DNA from 4 places in the Arthrobacter sp. Y3221048 genome. Region 3 is predicted to be linked to each of the others. Evidence: predicted binding sites of a transcription regulator. Region 3 holds the regulator's gene; each other region holds the start of a gene.
The links. The regulator LexA, encoded in region 3, represses DNA repair genes until DNA is damaged. The targets are predictions, from matches to a motif close to TCGAACANNTGTTCGA.
Positions count from the first base shown of each region.

Region 1: ruvA (Holliday junction branch migration protein RuvA) is a predicted target of LexA. The motif match lies at 1,294-1,309, and genes of this name have one in related genera.
Region 2: AC5RVS_RS13975 (HNH endonuclease signature motif containing protein) is a predicted target of LexA. The motif match lies at 1,650-1,665, and genes of this name have one in related genera.
Region 4: AC5RVS_RS16050 (DUF6504 family protein) is a predicted target of LexA. The motif match lies at 2,527-2,542, and genes of this name have one in related genera.

Region 1 covers NZ_JBNHHX010000006.1:49,136-53,163, forward strand. Annotated here, with positions in the region: gene AC5RVS_RS16110 (YebC/PmpR family DNA-binding transcriptional regulator) at 1-628, shown strand, start outside; gene ruvC (crossover junction endodeoxyribonuclease RuvC) at 655-1,215, shown strand; gene ruvA (Holliday junction branch migration protein RuvA) at 1,377-2,012, shown strand; gene ruvB (Holliday junction branch migration DNA helicase RuvB) at 2,014-3,099, shown strand; gene AC5RVS_RS16130 (preprotein translocase subunit YajC) at 3,242-3,685, shown strand; gene secD (protein translocase subunit SecD) at 3,797-4,028, shown strand, end outside.
Region 2 covers NZ_JBNHHX010000004.1:319,372-323,399, forward strand. Annotated here, with positions in the region: gene AC5RVS_RS13975 (HNH endonuclease signature motif containing protein) at 1-1,636, opposite strand, end outside; gene AC5RVS_RS13980 (fumarylacetoacetate hydrolase family protein) at 2,083-3,555, shown strand; gene AC5RVS_RS13985 (GntR family transcriptional regulator) at 3,510-4,028, shown strand, end outside.
Region 3 covers NZ_JBNHHX010000003.1:30,500-34,527, forward strand. Annotated here, with positions in the region: gene AC5RVS_RS09075 (histidinol-phosphate transaminase) at 1-991, opposite strand, end outside; gene AC5RVS_RS09080 (LysM peptidoglycan-binding domain-containing protein) at 1,064-1,417, opposite strand; gene lexA (transcriptional repressor LexA) at 1,716-2,465, shown strand; gene AC5RVS_RS09090 (ATP-dependent DNA helicase) at 2,573-4,028, opposite strand, start outside.
Region 4 covers NZ_JBNHHX010000006.1:30,031-34,058, forward strand. Annotated here, with positions in the region: gene AC5RVS_RS16030 (S-(hydroxymethyl)mycothiol dehydrogenase) at 1-561, opposite strand, end outside; gene AC5RVS_RS16035 (mycoredoxin) at 726-983, opposite strand; gene AC5RVS_RS16040 (SOS response-associated peptidase) at 1,152-1,859, shown strand; gene AC5RVS_RS16045 (SRPBCC family protein) at 1,999-2,433, shown strand; gene AC5RVS_RS16050 (DUF6504 family protein) at 2,637-2,951, shown strand; gene AC5RVS_RS16055 (DNA polymerase III subunit alpha) at 3,050-4,028, shown strand, end outside.

The sequences.
Region 1 (4,028 bases), on a different contig from region 3:
GTCCGGCAACCCCGCGCTGGAGCTGGCCGTCCAAAAGGCCAAGAAGACGTCGGTCCCCAACGACAACATTGACCGCGCGGTCAAGCGCGGCGCCGGCCTGACCGGCGAAACGGTGGACTACAGCGAAATCATCTACGAGGCCCGTGGCCCGCAGGGCTCCGCCGTGCTGATCGAGTGCCTCACCGACAACAAGAACCGGGCCGCCTCCGAGGTTCGTTTGGCGATCACCCGCAACGGCGGCACCGTGGCCGACCCGGGGTCGGTGTCCTACATGTTCTCCCGCAAGGGCGTGGTGTCCCTGCCCGCCAACGGGCTCACGGAAGACGACCTCCTGATGGCGGTGCTGGAAGCCGGCGCTGAGGAAGTCAAGGAGCAGGGCGACAACTTCGAGGTCCACACCGATCCCGCGGACCTTCGCGCCGTCGTCGCCGCGCTGGAAGAGGCCGGCATCGAGTACGAAACCGATGAGATCGAGTTCGTCTCCTCGATGGCCGTGGAACTCGACGCGGACGCAGCCCGGAAGTTTATGAAACTGGTGGATGCGCTCGAGGACCTGGACGACGTCCAGAACGTCTACTCCAACGCCGACATCAGCGCGGATGTCCTCGCCGAAATCGAGAACGACTGACACCGGTCCGGCCGTCGGCACCAGCCATGCGCGTGCTGGGAGTGGACCCGGGCCTGACCCGCTGCGGCCTGGGTGTGGTCGATATTGAACCAAACCGCCGCTCCTCGCTGGTGGACGTCGGGGTGGTCGGGACCACCCCGGACATGCCGCTGGAGCTGCGCCTGCTCAAGATCGCCGACGCCATCGACGAATGGCTCGACGCGCACACGCCCGACGTGCTCGCCGTCGAACGCGTTTTCAGCCAGACCAATGTCAGCACGGTGATGGGCACGGCCCAGGCGTCCGGCGTGGTCATCGCGGCGGCAGCACGGCGGGGGATCGCCGTCGCGCTGCACACCCCTACCGAAGTGAAAGCGGCGGTCACCGGCAACGGGCAGGCGGACAAAGCCGCGGTGACCAAGATGGTGACCCGGATCCTGCGGCTGGACACCCCGCCGCGCCCGGCCGACGCCGCTGACGCCTTGGCGTTGGCAATCACCCATGCCTGGCGCGGCGGAGCAGCGAAACCGGCTGCCGGCGGCGGGATGACGACGGCCCAGAGGCTCTGGGCGGAGGCCGAAGCAAAGGCCAAGCGGACGCGCCGCTGACCCGCCGCCGGCGGCTGAAGGCAAACGGTGCCACGGTGTGGCGGTCGCCGGTAATGTCTGCGCTGCCCCGTAAGCTATTCGTAGATATGTTCGGACAATCCGCCCGCCGTGCTGCTGCGGGTGGACTCCGGGCCGCAGTGCCGGAATTGGGAGTTGAGTTCATGATTAGCTCGTTGCGCGGCGTCGTCGCCCACGTGGGATTGCAATCGGCCGTGATCGAGGTCAACGGATTCGGCATGCTCGTCCAGGCGACGCCGCAGACCCTGGGCACGCTGTTCGTGGGGCGGGAGGCCGAACTGGCCACCACCATGATTGTCCGCGAAGACTCCATGACGCTGTTCGGCTTCGAGGACGCGGCGCAACGGGAAGTCTTCGAAACCCTCATCTCGGTCAGCGGGGTCGGTCCGAGGCTCGGCCTGGCGGCGCTGTCGGTGCACTCGCCCGAGGCCCTGAGGGTTGCCGCCGCGGAGGGGGACAGCAAGGCATTCACCAAGGTTCCGGGTATCGGGCCGAAGCTCGCCGGCCGGATCGTGCTGGAGCTGGCCGGGAAGCTGATCCCCACCGGCGAGCAGGCCCCCCAACAGGCGGGCGGCTGGAAGGGACAGGTGCAGGAGGCCCTGGCGGGCCTGGGCTGGTCGGAGAAGGACGCCGCCGCGGCCGTGGACACCACCGCGGAGGAAAATCCGGAGGCGGCAGCGGCGGGCAATGTGGGCGACTTGCTGCGGCTGACCCTGCGCAGGCTGGGCCAGGACGGTGCCCGGACTGGCTCGGCCCGGCGGACCGCGGGAGTGAACTAGCGTGGCAGAGGATTCCGAGAACAACCGGCTGGTCGCCAACACGTCGGAAACCGAAGAAAGGGCGATCGAATCGGCGCTGCGGCCCAAGAACCTGGACGATTTCGTGGGCCAGGCCAGGGTCCGCCAACAGCTGTCGCTGGTGCTGGAAGCTTCCCGGATCCGCGAACGCACGGCCGACCACGTCCTGCTGTCCGGCCCGCCCGGGCTGGGCAAGACCACGCTGGCCATGATCATCGCCGCGGAAATGAACGCGCCGCTGCGGATCAGCTCCGGACCGGCGATTCAGCACGCGGGCGACCTGGCAGCGATCCTGTCGTCGCTGACCGAAGGGGAGATCTTTTTCCTGGATGAGATCCACCGGATGTCGCGGCCGGCGGAGGAAATGCTCTACATGGCGATGGAGGACTTCCGGGTGGACATCGTGGTGGGCAAGGGCGCCGGCGCCACCGCCATCCCGCTTGACCTGCCGCCGTTCACCCTCGTCGGGGCCACGACCCGGGCCGGGCTGCTGCCGGGTCCGCTGCGTGACCGTTTCGGCTTCACCGGGCACCTGGAGTTCTACGCCGTCGCGGAGCTTGAACTGGTGCTCCGCCGCTCGGCCATGCTGCTGGACCTCAAGGTGAGTTCGGCGGGCTTCGCCGAGATCGCCGGACGCTCCCGCGGCACTCCCCGCATCGCCAATCGTTTGCTGCGCCGCGTGCGGGACTGGGCTCTCGTGCACAAGATCGAGGAGATTGATGCGCGTGCGGCGGCGGCTGCGCTGGATATGTACGAAGTCGACGAACGGGGACTGGACCGCCTGGACCGGGCGGTGCTGACCGCCCTGATTACCAAGTTCGGCGGCGGGCCCGTCGGCCTGTCCACCCTGGCCATCGCCGTCGGCGAGGAAACCGAGACGGTGGAGACGGTGGCCGAGCCCTACCTGGTCCGCGAAGGGCTGCTGGGCAGGACGCCGCGCGGACGGATCGCCACCGCCGCCGCCTGGCAACACCTGGGGCTGGCGGTGCCGGATCATCTGGCCGCAGGACAGACCGAAGACCTGCTCTCGGAACTGCTGGAGCCGGACACGGGTTTCGCCGAAAACTGAAGCTTGACCGTGTAAGGGCCGTCACCGCGTAGAATGGTAGGAACGTGCGGAGTGCGCCGTTCCTCGCGGGACGCGGCAGGCTGCGTACACGGTCCGGATTTTCCTACCGGTCCGCTCCAGACTTCTAGGACGGAACTTTCCTGTGTTCGTAAATCTCTTCACCGGCACCACTCCCCAGCAGCAGTCGGGCGGCATCGACGTGATGACGATCGGCCTGTTCGCCGTTTTCGCGCTGTTGATCTTTTTCATGTTCCGCAAGCAGAAGAAGGTCCAGGCCCAGATGCGCGAGAAGGCTGAGCGCATCAAGGAGCAGATGGTGCCGGGCACCGAGGTGATGACGCAGTTCGGTCTCTTCGGCACCGTCGTTTCCCTCGACCCCGACAACAACAAGGTGGTCCTTGAACTGTCGCCGGGCAACACCGCCACTGTGCACACCCAGGCGGTGAACGAAGTGGTGACCCCGGAGACCCCCGAGGTTCCCGACGACGCCTCGTCCCTCACCGCGGAAAGCGCCACCCGCCCGGAGGAATCCGCCGAGGACACCCTCAAGCGGCTGAACGAAGAGCAGAACAAAGACACCAAGTAGGCCAGCGACGGCTTAGCCGTATAGGCGTGCAGTGGCGGGGCATGCCCCGCCACTTCGCCATGTACCGGCCGGTACCGCCGGCCGACTGAGCCGATGAGAGAAAGATCTTCCATGGCACGAACCGGTTCCACCAGCATCGCGCGGCGGACACTTATCTGGCTCGGTGTGCTCCTTGCCGCCGGCACCGTCATCCTGGGCAGCGGTGTGTTCACCGGCCAGGCGAGCTGGGCGCCCAAGCTGGCGCTCGACCTCGAGGGCGGCACCCAGATGATCCTGGCTCCGCAGGTCCAGGGCGGCGGGGGCGAGATCACCGCCGAGCAACTCAACCAGGCCGTGGAGATCA
Region 2 (4,028 bases), on a different contig from region 3:
CGCCGGCCCACCACGGGATGATGTGGTGTGCTTCGGTCCAGAACGCGGGCATGCTGCACCCCGGGAAGGCACAGCCCTTGTCCCGGGCGACCAGGGCCCGGCGGATGGCGCGGTTGAAGAACCGTTGCGACCTGCCCAGGTCCAGGATTTCGCCCTCGGACCCGAGGACGGCCGGGATGATCTCCGCGTCGCACGCCATCCGGCGCACCGTGGTGGCCGAGACCGGGCCGGTGAAGACCGCGCTGCCGCCGCCCGAGAGCAGCCCGGCCAGCTGGTCATACCCGGTGGTAACGATCACCTGTGTCCGGTGCCCGCCCGAGTCCGGAAGCCTGCCGGTGTTCAACGCGATCCGGCAGGCCCCGACCAGGCCGGCCAGCAGCTTCTGCGCCCGGGTGGCATCGTCCATCGCCTCCACCACGGCCGGATCCACTGCCCCACGGCCATCAGCCCCTGCCGACCCAGCCCCTACAGCCGGAATCATTTCCGGGTCGGCAGCGCATGTGGCGGCTGCGGCGTTTGCCACGCCGGTCCCGGCCGCACCAGCATGATCCGTGACTGCCGCTGTGCTGCGTGCGTCGGTGTTTCCCGCGCTGCCAGTGCCGGGGCCGGCGGATCCTGCCGTGCCACCTCCACTTCCGCCGTTGGCGGCGGTTTCGATGGCGTCGGGGCGGATCCGCGGGTTCGCGGCGCTGTTCATCACGGTGGCGAGGGCTTCGTACTGGGCATCGGTGGTGTTAATGACGAACTGGTGCAGCCCCCGCCGCCGGCCCCGGTAGAACATGCCCTGCCGGGCCCGCAGTTCCTCCTCCGTCGGCTCGGCACCGTCCTGGTCGACCGCAGTTTCCCACGTCCTGGCGACCATCACCAGGGTGTCGGCATCGGCCTCTACGGCCTGCCGGACCAGCGACGCTTCCATCGCCTGCAATGCCTCCGGGGTGCCGGCGTGCCGGGCCCGGTCCAGCGAATCCACCACCACGGCCGCGGCTTGGCCGCTGACCTCCCCGCCGGCCATGGCCTCCGCCAAGACCGGCAGCGCGGGGACCCCGGGTTCCCCGTCAAACCGCACCGGCGCGGTGATCGCCTTGCCGACCCGCAGCCTGCGCCGCGCCTCGACGATACCGATCCCCAGCCTTGAGCGCAGATACTCCGCGGTGTTGGCAAACTCCGTCTTGCGGCGGCGCTGCGCCTGCTTGGACCCGGACAGGTCCGCTTCGACGGCCTCCACGCCGCCTGTGCTGATCGCCGCCGCCGGATCCGCCCACTCCCCCGCCCCCGCCGGGCTGGACGCGACGGCACCGGCACCCGCCCCTGCCCCCGCAGCTCCGGCGGGGGCAGACTCCCCCGCCCCGGCACAGGCTCCGGCCTCGGCGCCTGTGCCGGCTCCGGGTCCGGGCGCCGCCGGGTGTTCCCCGTTGGCGGCGATGTCCGCCCGTTCCACGGCCTGGGCGCCGACGGCCTGCAGGAACTCCACGAGCTTCGAAACGTCCTCCACCGCCGCTACGGTACTAACCAGATCCCGGGTGGACAGGGACGCCGAGTCGGCGGGAAAGCAGTCAGCGACATCCTGCAGCAGGACAAACGCCTGGGCCAGGGATGTTCCCATCTCCCCGGTGCGGTCCAACGGTGCAAGAGCCATACCACAATTTTATTCGTACACACATTCGATAGCCATCGGAACGGGTAATTGTGTAGGAGTAGTGGATGACCCCTTGAAATACGCTCGAGCGGCCGTCGCGTAATCGGCGTACCTTGCCATGCGGATTCCGCTTGTCCGGTCGGCCGGTTCTGGTGACTGGTTTCGACGCTGTATCGCCCAAGGGTCAGGCCGCTTTCCTGCGCAGTAGCCACTTTCGGCGGGTCCCAAGGCCCGCGGTAGCCGACCAACCGGGCCGGCCGTAGCCCCCACCATCCCACCCACCAGGCCGACCGTAGCCCCCACCATCCCCACCCACCAGTCGGTCGAAAAACCTCTCAGCCGCCTTGACGTGGCCCCCGCCACAGGCCATGATGGATCATATACGATTTCGTACTTCACAGGAGGATGCTTTGTCCGAAGCCAACGTCACCCAGTCCGCGGGCACGCTGCAGGCGGTTGATTCCCAGATCCTGGAGGACGCCGGCAAGGTGCTGGCCGTACATCTGTCCTACAACTCCCGGGCGGCACAGCGTGGACGGGTTCCGGCGAACCCCTCCTACTTCATGAAGGCTTCCTCCTCGCTGGCCCTCTCGGGCGGCACTGTGGAGCGCCCCGCGGGCACCGAACTGCTGGCCTTCGAGGGCGAAATCGCCCTCCTCATCGGCAAGCCTGCCCGCCGCGTCACCGTAGAGGAGGCCTGGGACCATGTTGGCCATGTGACCGCCAGCAACGACCTGGGCGTCTACGACATCAAGTACGCGGACAAGGGCTCCAACGTCCGCTCCAAGTCCGGCGACGGCTTTACGCCGATCGGCCCGGCCCTGCTGCCCGCCGCGTCGGTCAACCCGGACGCCCTCCGGATCCGCACCTGGGTCAACGGCGAGGTCGTCCAGGACGACACGACCGCCGGCCTGATCTTCTCCTTCGCCCGCATTGTCGCCGACCTGTCGCAGCTGATGACACTGCACCCGGGAGACATTATCCTCACCGGAACCCCGGCCGGCTCCTCCGTGATCGTGCCGGGCGACGTCGTCGAGGTCGAGGTTTCCGACGAAGCCGCCGGGCTGAGCACCGGCCGCCTGTCGACCACGGTCACCCAGGGCGAGGCGGAATTCGCGTCCTTCGGCAACACTCCCAAGATCACCGACGCCGACCGGATCGATGCCTTCGGCAGCGAGGAAGCGGCCGGCCTGGCCCCGGCAATTACCGGCAAGTCCGCGCTGACCGAGGACGTCAAGGCCAAGCTGCTGTCGGTCGCCACGGCCACCATCTCCGGCGCGTTGCGGAAGCGGGGGCTGAACAACGTCAGCGTCGACGGCCTGCTGGCCACCAAGCCCGGGCAGAAGGTCATCGGCACCGCCCGCACGCTGCGGTATGTGCCCAACCGCGAGGACCTGTTCAAGTCCCACGGCGGCGGCTACAACGCGCAGAAGCGCATCATCGACGCCCTCGGCCCGGGCGAGATCCTGGTCATGGAGGCCCGCGGCGAGAAGGGCTCCGGCACCCTCGGGGACATCCTCGCCCTGCGCTCCCAGGTGCGCGGTGCGGAAGCCATCATTACCGACGGCGGGGTCCGCGACCTTTCCGAGGTGGCGGCGCTGGACATCCCGACGTTCTACAACGGCGCCCACCCGGCGGTGCTGGGACGCAAGCACGTGCCCTGGGACACCGACGTGACGGTTGCCTGCGGCGGCACCACCATCCAGCCCGGGGACATCATCGTCGCCGACGACAACGGCATCCTGGTGATACCGCCGGCCCTCGCCGCCGAGATCGCGGGCGAGGTCGTCGAACAGGAACGCCAGGACAGCTTCGTCTTCGAGATGGTCAAGGAGGGCCACAAGATCGAGGGCCTGTTCCCGATGAACGCCGAATGGCGCGCACGCTACGAGGCCTGGGTCGCGGAGCAACCGAAGTGACCACCCTGGCCCCCAGCAAGTCGGAACAGGCCTACGAGCTGCTGCACGAGCGGATCGCCAAGGGCGAGCTGGTGCCCGGCTACCGGCTGGTCCTCGGGACCATCGCCGCGGAGCTTGGCTGCAGTACCGTCCCGGTGCGCGAGGCGATCCGCCGGCTGGAGGCCGAGGGCCTGGTGACGTTCGAGCGCAATATCGGCGCGACGGTGGCAGCCGTTGACGCCGAGTTGTACCTGCACACCATGCAGACGCTGGCCGTGATCGAGGGCGCGGCAACGGCCTTGGCCGCGCCGCTGCTCTCCGCCGTGGACCTGGCCGAGGCGCGCGCGGTCAACGCCGAGCTGCGCCGGTGCCTGGAGGACTTCGATCCGCGCCGCTTCACCCAGCTCAACGACCGGTTCCACGCCGGGTTGTACGAACGCTGCCCGAACCCGCACATCCTGGACCTGGTACACCGGGGCTGGAACCGGCTCAAC
Region 3 (4,028 bases):
CGGCTTCCAGGAGTCCCTGCCACACGGAGCGGGGGTCCTCCAGCCCGCCGAAAAACACAAAGTTTGAGTCGGACGGCGCCGGTTTAAGCCCCAGTCCGGTCAGGCCGTCGACAATGCGGTCCCGCTGCGCCTTGATGTCCTCAACATTGGCCAGCAGGGCATCGGCATGCTCCAAGGCGGCCAGGGCCGTTGCCTGCGTCACCGCCGAGAGGTGGTAGGGCAAGCGGACCAGCCGCAGCGCGTCGGTTATCTGCGGGGCGGCGGCAAGGTACCCTACCCTGGCGCCTGCCAGCGCGAAGGCCTTGCTCATAGTGCGGGAGACAATGAGTCTCTCCCGCCCCGGCAACAAAGTCAGCGCGCTCGGCGTTCCGGCGTGGGCGAACTCGGCGTAGGCCTCGTCCACGATCACGATGGCCTGGGAGGCCTCGCCTGCTTCATACGCGGCCTCCACGACGTCGAGGCCCAGGGCGGTTCCCGTCGGGTTGTTGGGCGAACAAAGAACGACGACGTTTGCGGCGGAGTCGGCCACGGCAGCGGCGGCAGCGTCCGGCGACAACGTGAAGTCTGCCCCCCGCGGAACAGCCACATAATCCGTGTCCGTCCCGCTGGCCAGCAGCGGGTACATCGAATAGGTGGGCGGGAAGCTCAGCAGGGTACGGCCGGGGCCGCCGAAGGCCTGGAGGATTTGCTGCAGGACTTCATTCGATCCGTTGGCAGCCCAGATGTTCCCTGCGGTGACGCCGTGCCCCAAGTAGCGGGCCAGTGCCGTTCTCAGCTTCGTGAACTCGCGATCCGGATACCGGTTCAGGCCCGCGGCCGCGTCGCTAACGGCCGAGACGATGGCCTGACGGACGGCGTCGGGCAGTCCGTGGGTGTTTTCGTTGACATTCAGGAGGACGGGAACCTCCAACTGGGGCGCACCATAGGGCTCCAAGCCCCGAAGATTGTCCCGCAACGGCAGGCGGTTCAGGCGTTCTAACTGCTCACTCACCGGTCCAGTTTAAGCTTCGGCCCGCCCGGGGCAGGAATCGGGCGGGCCGAAGCAGCTCATGTTACGGCTGCCTCAGCGCGCGGACGGGACCAGCAGCTGCTGGCCGGCATGGACGATGTCTCCCTGGAGGCCGTTCAATTGCGCGATCTCGAGAATGACATCGTGAGGGTTGCGGTCGGGGGCGGACCGTACCGCCACGTCCCACAGCGTCTGGCCGCTGCCAACCGTGACAGTTGACGCCGGCCCCGGCCCCAGCCCCCCGGCGGCGGCCATTGCCGGCGCCGTGAAGAAACCGATCAAGGTCAGGGCGGCGGCCGCGGCCAGCATCAGCGGCAGGCCAATCAGCAACAAACGGCCTCTGCGGGTCAGCCGGAGGTTGGTGCTGGTACGGACGCCGGCGGCCTGCGGTGCGAGCTGGGCGGACATGGTGTCACCTTTCCTATTTTCGATCTATTTCGGCTGGTTTCGATCGTCTGGCTGTCGCGTTCGAATATATCTTCGAACGTATCTCCTACAGTTCTAGCACTGGTGATCGAACATTGTCGAGACTCAGTCGAACAAATGTTTGAAATTCATCACCGCCTCGCCTAGCGTTGGAAGCGTCAAGCGGCGGTAAGAGCAGTGCACCAGCCGCCACCGACAAAACAGCCGAGACAACAATCCATGCGCGGTTCCGCTACCGCAGCAACGGCGCGTGGACCACTACGGGAGACCGGGGCCGGATATGTCCGAAGAGAGCACCACCAAAGCCGGAGCCAGGCGACGCGGCCGACCCGTCAAAGTGGGACGCAGCCTGACGCCGCGGCAGAAGAAGATCCTGGAGACGATCCAGCGATCCGTCATGTCCAACGGATACCCTCCGTCGATGCGCGAGATTGGTGACACCGTCGGCTTGGCGAGCCTGTCCAGCGTCACGCATCAGCTGGCCCAACTCGAGAAGATGGGCTACATCAGGCGCGACCCTAAGCGTCCCCGTGCGATGGAAATCCTGACTCCGCTGACACTCGAGCACGGGGGTGTGGAAATCGTCGGAGTCGATGAACCGCAGCAGCTGCGCAGCTCCAGCGGCGTTGCAGTATCTGAACTCACCACTTCGTCCGACACGGCGATGGTGCCGCTGGTGGGACGGATCGCGGCAGGCGGGCCGATCCTGGCGGATCAGGCGGTCGAGGACGTCATGCCCCTGCCTCGTCAGCTCGTGGGCCACGGCGAGTTGTTCATGCTCAGGGTTTCGGGCGATTCAATGATCGATGCGGCTATCTGTGACGGCGACTGGGTAGTGGTGCGCCAGCAGCACACGGCCGAGAACGGCGACATCGTGGCGGCGCTGCTCGACGACGAAGCCACGGTCAAGACCTTCCGGCAGCGCGACGGACACACCTGGCTGCTGCCGCAGAACACCCAGTACGAACCGATTCTGGGAGACCACGCAACCATCATGGGCAAGGTTGTCTCGGTGATGCGGGCCCTCTGACCCGCCGCAAGCTACTCAGTTCCCCCTCTGCCGGTCACCGGGGGACTTTGCCCGTTCCCGGTTGGCGGGCGGACGACCGCTCCGGCGTGGCTGCTGCCACGGCCCGTTCAGGCAGCGGCAGCAGCCAGCCTCTCCAGGATCTGACGTGCCATGGCGCCGTCCTTGGTGCTCCAGAAGGGCGGCAGGGCGCTGCGCAGGAAGCCCCCGTAGCGTGCTGTCGCCAGCCGTGAGTCCAACACGGCCACAACTCCCCGGTCATTGGAGGCGCGGATCAGCCTGCCTGCCCCCTGCGCCAGCCGCACAGCCGCATGGGTCGCCGAAACGGTCATGAAACCGTTTCCCCCGGCCTGCGCCACGGACCGGGTTCGGGCGGTCGTGAGCGGGTCGTCCGGCCGGGGGAACGGAATCCGGTCGATGACCACGAGCCGGCACGCTGCACCGGGAACGTCGACGCCCTGCCAGAGCGTCATGGTGCCAAACAGACAGGCGTCCGGTTCCTCGGCGAATTGGCGGACCAGCGCCGACATCGATGATTCTCCTTGGCACAGGATGGTCAGGTCGGTGCGCTCGCGCATCTCCGCTGCAGCTTCTTCTGCCGCACGCCGCGAAGAAAACAAGCCCAGGGCGCCGCCGCGCGAGGCCAGCAGGAGCTCCTCCAGTTCATCAAGCTGCTCGGGGCTGGTGCCCCGGCCCGGCTTGGGCAGATGTGACGCCACGTACAGCACGCCCTGCCGGGGGTAATCGAAGGGGCTGCCCACATCAACGCTGGAATAGGCCGGCGCGCCTGCTCCCAGCAGTCCGAGTGACCCGGCTACGGCGTCGAAGGTCCCCCCAACGGACAATGTTGCCGAGGTGAGCACCACCGTGTGTTCGTCGAACAGGCCTTCGCGCAGCCGGGACGCCACGGAGAGCGGCGCTATGTTCAGCGTTGCCGGCTGGTCGTCATTGGCGGCGTAGTCGCCGGTCTCGCCATAAGTACTGGGACGGGTCGCCCAGATGACCTCCCGGGAGTCGGGCGCGGACAGCAGCCGTTCAGCCAGCTCCAGCACGGCAGAGAGCCGTGACCGCGCCATCTGCCGCCCGCCGTCCGCTGCCCCCGCACCGTCCGGCTTGGAATCGGAAAGCGCTGTACGGGCGGCTTCCCGCAGTTGCGTGAGCACCAATTCATGCTCCTCGCGGAGGCCGGCCGCCAACAGCCCGGTCGGCACCGACTGCAGGACGTCCTCCAGGGCGTCGGCCGCGGAGTTCAGCGGTTCCACGCTGATCCCCGTGTGCTTGCGCGCCGTGGAGGCGGCGGTGCGGACCATGGCAGCGGAGAGTTGCCCCGCGACGGCGCTGGTGACGCGGTCCTGCAGCTCATGGGCCTCGTCGATGACCACCACATCGTAGTCCGGGAGCACGGCCACGCCTTCGAAGGCGTTGATGGCCAGCATGGCGTGATTTGTGATCACGATGTCTGCCTCTGCCGCGTGGCCCCGTGCCAGTTCGCTGAAGCACTCGGCCGCCAGGGGACATTTTTGGGCGCCCAGGCATTCCATCGACCCGACGGAGACCTGGCGCCAC
Region 4 (4,028 bases), on a different contig from region 3:
ACCGATCACGGCCACGGATTCGCCGCGCTTGACCTCGCCGGTGTTGATCGCCGCGCCAATGCCTGCCATCACGCCGCAGCCGAGCAGCCCCACCGCGGCCGGGTCGACGTCGTCGTCCACCTTGGTGCACTGGCCGGCGGCCACCAGGGTCTTCTCGGCAAAGGCGCCGATGCCCAGGGCGGGGGAGAGCTCGGTCCCGTCCTCGAGGGTCATCTTCTGCGTGGCGTTGTGGGTGTTGAAGCAGTACTGCGCCTCACCGCGCCGGCAGGCCCGGCACTCGCCGCACACTGCGCGCCAGTTCAGGATGACGCGGTCGCCGGGGGCCAGGTTGGTCACGTCGGGGCCGACGGCGCTGACCACGCCGGTGGCTTCGTGGCCGAGCAGGAAGGGGAAGTCGTCGTTGATCCCGCCCTGCTTGTAGTGCAGATCGGTATGGCAGACGCCGCAGGTGAGGATGTCCACCAGCGCCTCGCCCGGGCCCGGATCGGGGACCAGGATGGTTTCGATGGAGACCGGAGCATTCTTTTCCAGGGCCACTACTGCCCGAACCTTGTGAACCATGCGGGAGTGATTCCTTCCTAGCGAAGTCTGGCGAGGCCGTCGTCGGCCGTCCTGCCCATCCTAGGAAGAAAACAGGGGCGCCACAATTTCCAAAACGATTGTTATGGAAACTGCGGCGCCCCTTGGGCCCGCGGTTCGAAGACGACCGGCGGAGCGTGCGCTGGCTAGACGGCCAGGCGCTCCTTGACCAGCGCCAGCGGCGGGTTGGTGGCGCTGCTGCCATCCGGGAAGAGCAGGGTGGGTACCGTCTGGTTGCCGCCGTTGATCTTCTCGACCAGTTCGGCGGTGCCCGGGACCTCTTCGATGTTGATTTCCGTGTAGCCGATGCCCTGGGCATCGAGCTGGGTCTTCAGGCGGCGGCAGTATCCGCACCAGGTGGTGGAGAACATGGTGACGGTTCCGTCAGCGGGTGTGTAGTCCAAGATGGCTCCTTTTCGGTGAAAGCTTGTGATCATATCAACGTCCCGCCCGGCCCGGTCATTCCCGGCGCCGGCGGTGGCGGCGGCCGGGCGGGAGATCCCGACTCGGGCGGCCGCGGCTTTTCGGGCCCGCGCCGGGGTTCCGCCGCGGAACTGGACCATAATGGAGGCATGTGCGGCAGATACGTCATGGCCCGGAGCACCGGCGACCTGGTGGCCTCGTTCGACGTCGACGAGTCCTACGTTGAAGAGATCCAGCCCTCCTACAACGTGGCACCGACCGACGACGTCCCCCTGATCATCGACCGCAAGGGACCCGGCGGTGAGGGAATATCGAGAAAACTCATCCTGGCCAGGTGGGGTCTCGTGCCCCCGTGGGCCAAGGACCCCCGGTCCGGCGCGCGCCTGATCAATGCACGCATGGAGACCGTGACGGAGAAACCCTCGTTCCGCAAGGCGGCGGCCAGGAAACGCGGGTTGCTCGTTGCCGACGGGTATTTTGAATGGCAAAAGACCGACGAGGGCAAGATTCCGACCTACCTTCACGGCGAACACGAAGAGACGCTGGCTTTCGCCGCTTTGTTCGAGAACTGGCCGGACCCTGCCCTGCCCGAAGACCACCCGGAGAAGTGGCTGCGGACCTGCACCATCATCACCACCCAGGCGGCCGATGCGCTCGGGCATATCCATGACCGGACACCGCTGATCGTTCCGCCCGGCCTCTATGCGGACTGGCTGGATCCGGAAACGACATCCGAAGCCGACGTGCAGCAGCTGCTGGAGGCCATGCCCGAACCGCATCTTGTCCCGCGGCGGGTTAGTTCGAAGGTCAACAACGTGCGCAACAACGGGCCCGACCTCATCGACGAGGCGGCATGAGAGCCGGCCGGCGGCCGGGAAACGAGGTGCGCCCCATCGTTCGCATCCCCGCGGTCATTGTGCGCCGGCCCCGGCTGCTGGAAGCTGGGACGGAGTAGCCGGACCCGCGCCGCCGAAGCGGGGCTCAGGGGAGGATCCAATGCCTGGAAAGTACGTGGCCAGCTCGACGGCAACCATCGCGGCGCCGCCGGACCGTGTCTGGTCGGTGATCACGGACCCCGAAGCCATCAGGGGGTTTATGTTCGGCACCGACGTGCAGACCGATTGGAGCGTCGGCGGGCCCATTCGATGGCGGGGTGAGTGGGAGGGCGAGGCGTACGAGGACAAGGGCCAGGTGCTGGAGTTCGAACCCGGACGGCGGCTGGTCGTCACGCACTTTAGTCCGCTGTCCGGCCGGGAGGACTTACCCGAGAACTACCACCGTCTCGTCTGGACGCTGGAGGAAGTCCCGGGCGGGACAGAGTTCACGCTGTCGCAGGACAACAACGACACCGCCGAAGCGGCGGAACACTCCAAGCTGATGTGGGACAAGCTGGTCGGCGACGTGAAATACCTCGCCGAGCACGACGGCTAGGCAGGCCCCCGGCCGCCGAACCGCTGCGCGCTTACCGCCGTCGGCCTGCGGCCCCGATTTTGTCAGTGCCCGTACCTACGCTTGACCTTGGATTCGAACACATATTCGAATAGAATAAGAGGGTCAAGTTCTTCGGCGGGCGTGTTGGCAGGGGCGCTCGCCGGGGATTATGACCCGTTGTCCAGATGAAAGGCGACTGGGACATGGGTGTTTTCAGTGAAGCAGTTGACGTTGTGTGTTCCCCTGCCGGACAGCCGCTCCGGCTGCGCTGGCAGGGCAGGAGCTACCGGATCGTCGCGGAACCGGTGCGTTGGTACGAACGCCGCAAATGGTGGGCGGAGGAACTGCGCGCGGAACGGGGCAGGGGCGCAGGGCTGGTGGACCATGAGATCTGGCGGGTGCAGGCGCGGCTGAATGGCCGGTCACAAATCCGCACCCTGGACCTCTCCCATCAGGTGGATACCGGGCGCTGGCGCCTGATCCGCGTCCATGATGCCGTCCGGGAGCTGAGCGCCTGACGGCACCCCGGTTCCCGCCGGCTTTTATCCAGCACCCGGTTCCCCGCGGCAGTCCGCCGGATACCCATCCTGTGCCCCAACCGTTGTTTGGAATGTCCATGAGCTTTACCCACCTGCATGTATCCACGGCGTTCAGTGCGCACTACGGTGTCTCCTGGCCGGAGGAACTGGCCGCAGCGGCCGCTTCCTTCGGAGCCGACGCCTTGGCCTGCACCGACCGGGACGGCCTCTACGGCACGGTCAAGCACCTTAAGGCGTGCCTGGCGACGGGGATGGATCCGATAGTCGGCGTGGACCTGGCCGTCCAGGACGGCGGCGGCCGGGACACCGGCCGCGTTGTGGTGCTGGCCCATGGCGGAAACCAGGGCAGCGGCTACCATGCGCTCTGCCGCCTGGTATCGGAAGCCCATGCCGGCACAGCTGCCCGCGGGCGCTCGGCCAGCCGCCGGACGCCCGGCGTGACGGTGGATCAACTCGCCCGGCATGCCGGTGTTCCGGACCGCGAACCGGCCCTGACGGTGCTGCTGGGCCCTTTTTCGGACGTCGGACAGGCGCTGCGCCGCCGCAGCTACGCCGAAGCCCGCCGGTTGGCCGGACGCTGGCGCAGCGGTCTGCCGGGCGGGTCGCTGGTGGTGGAAATCGTCTCCCACCTGAGTGCCCCGGGGGAGAATCTCAGTACCGCCCACGCGGTGCGGATGCTTAACCTGGCCGGGGAGCTGAATCTGCCGGCAGTGCTGACCAATGCCGTGCGCTACTGCGAAGAGGACGGAGCCGCCACCGCCGATGTGCTGGACTCGGCGAGGGCGCTGACAGCCTTGTCCAAGCTGCCGGATCTGCAGCCGAGCGCCCAGGGCTGGTTGAAATCCCCCGACCGGATGCAAGCCTTGGCGCGGGAAATCGTGCAGGCAGCCGGCGGCGGAAGCAAGGACGTCATCCGCCTGCTGGCCACGACGGAAGCGGTGGCCGACCGGTGCCGCATGGATCCTTACCAAGACATGGGCTTCAAGCGCCCGGTGGTCCCCGAAGCCTCTGTCATCGGGATCGACGGGGATCCCGTGGCCGAGCTGGTGCAGCGCT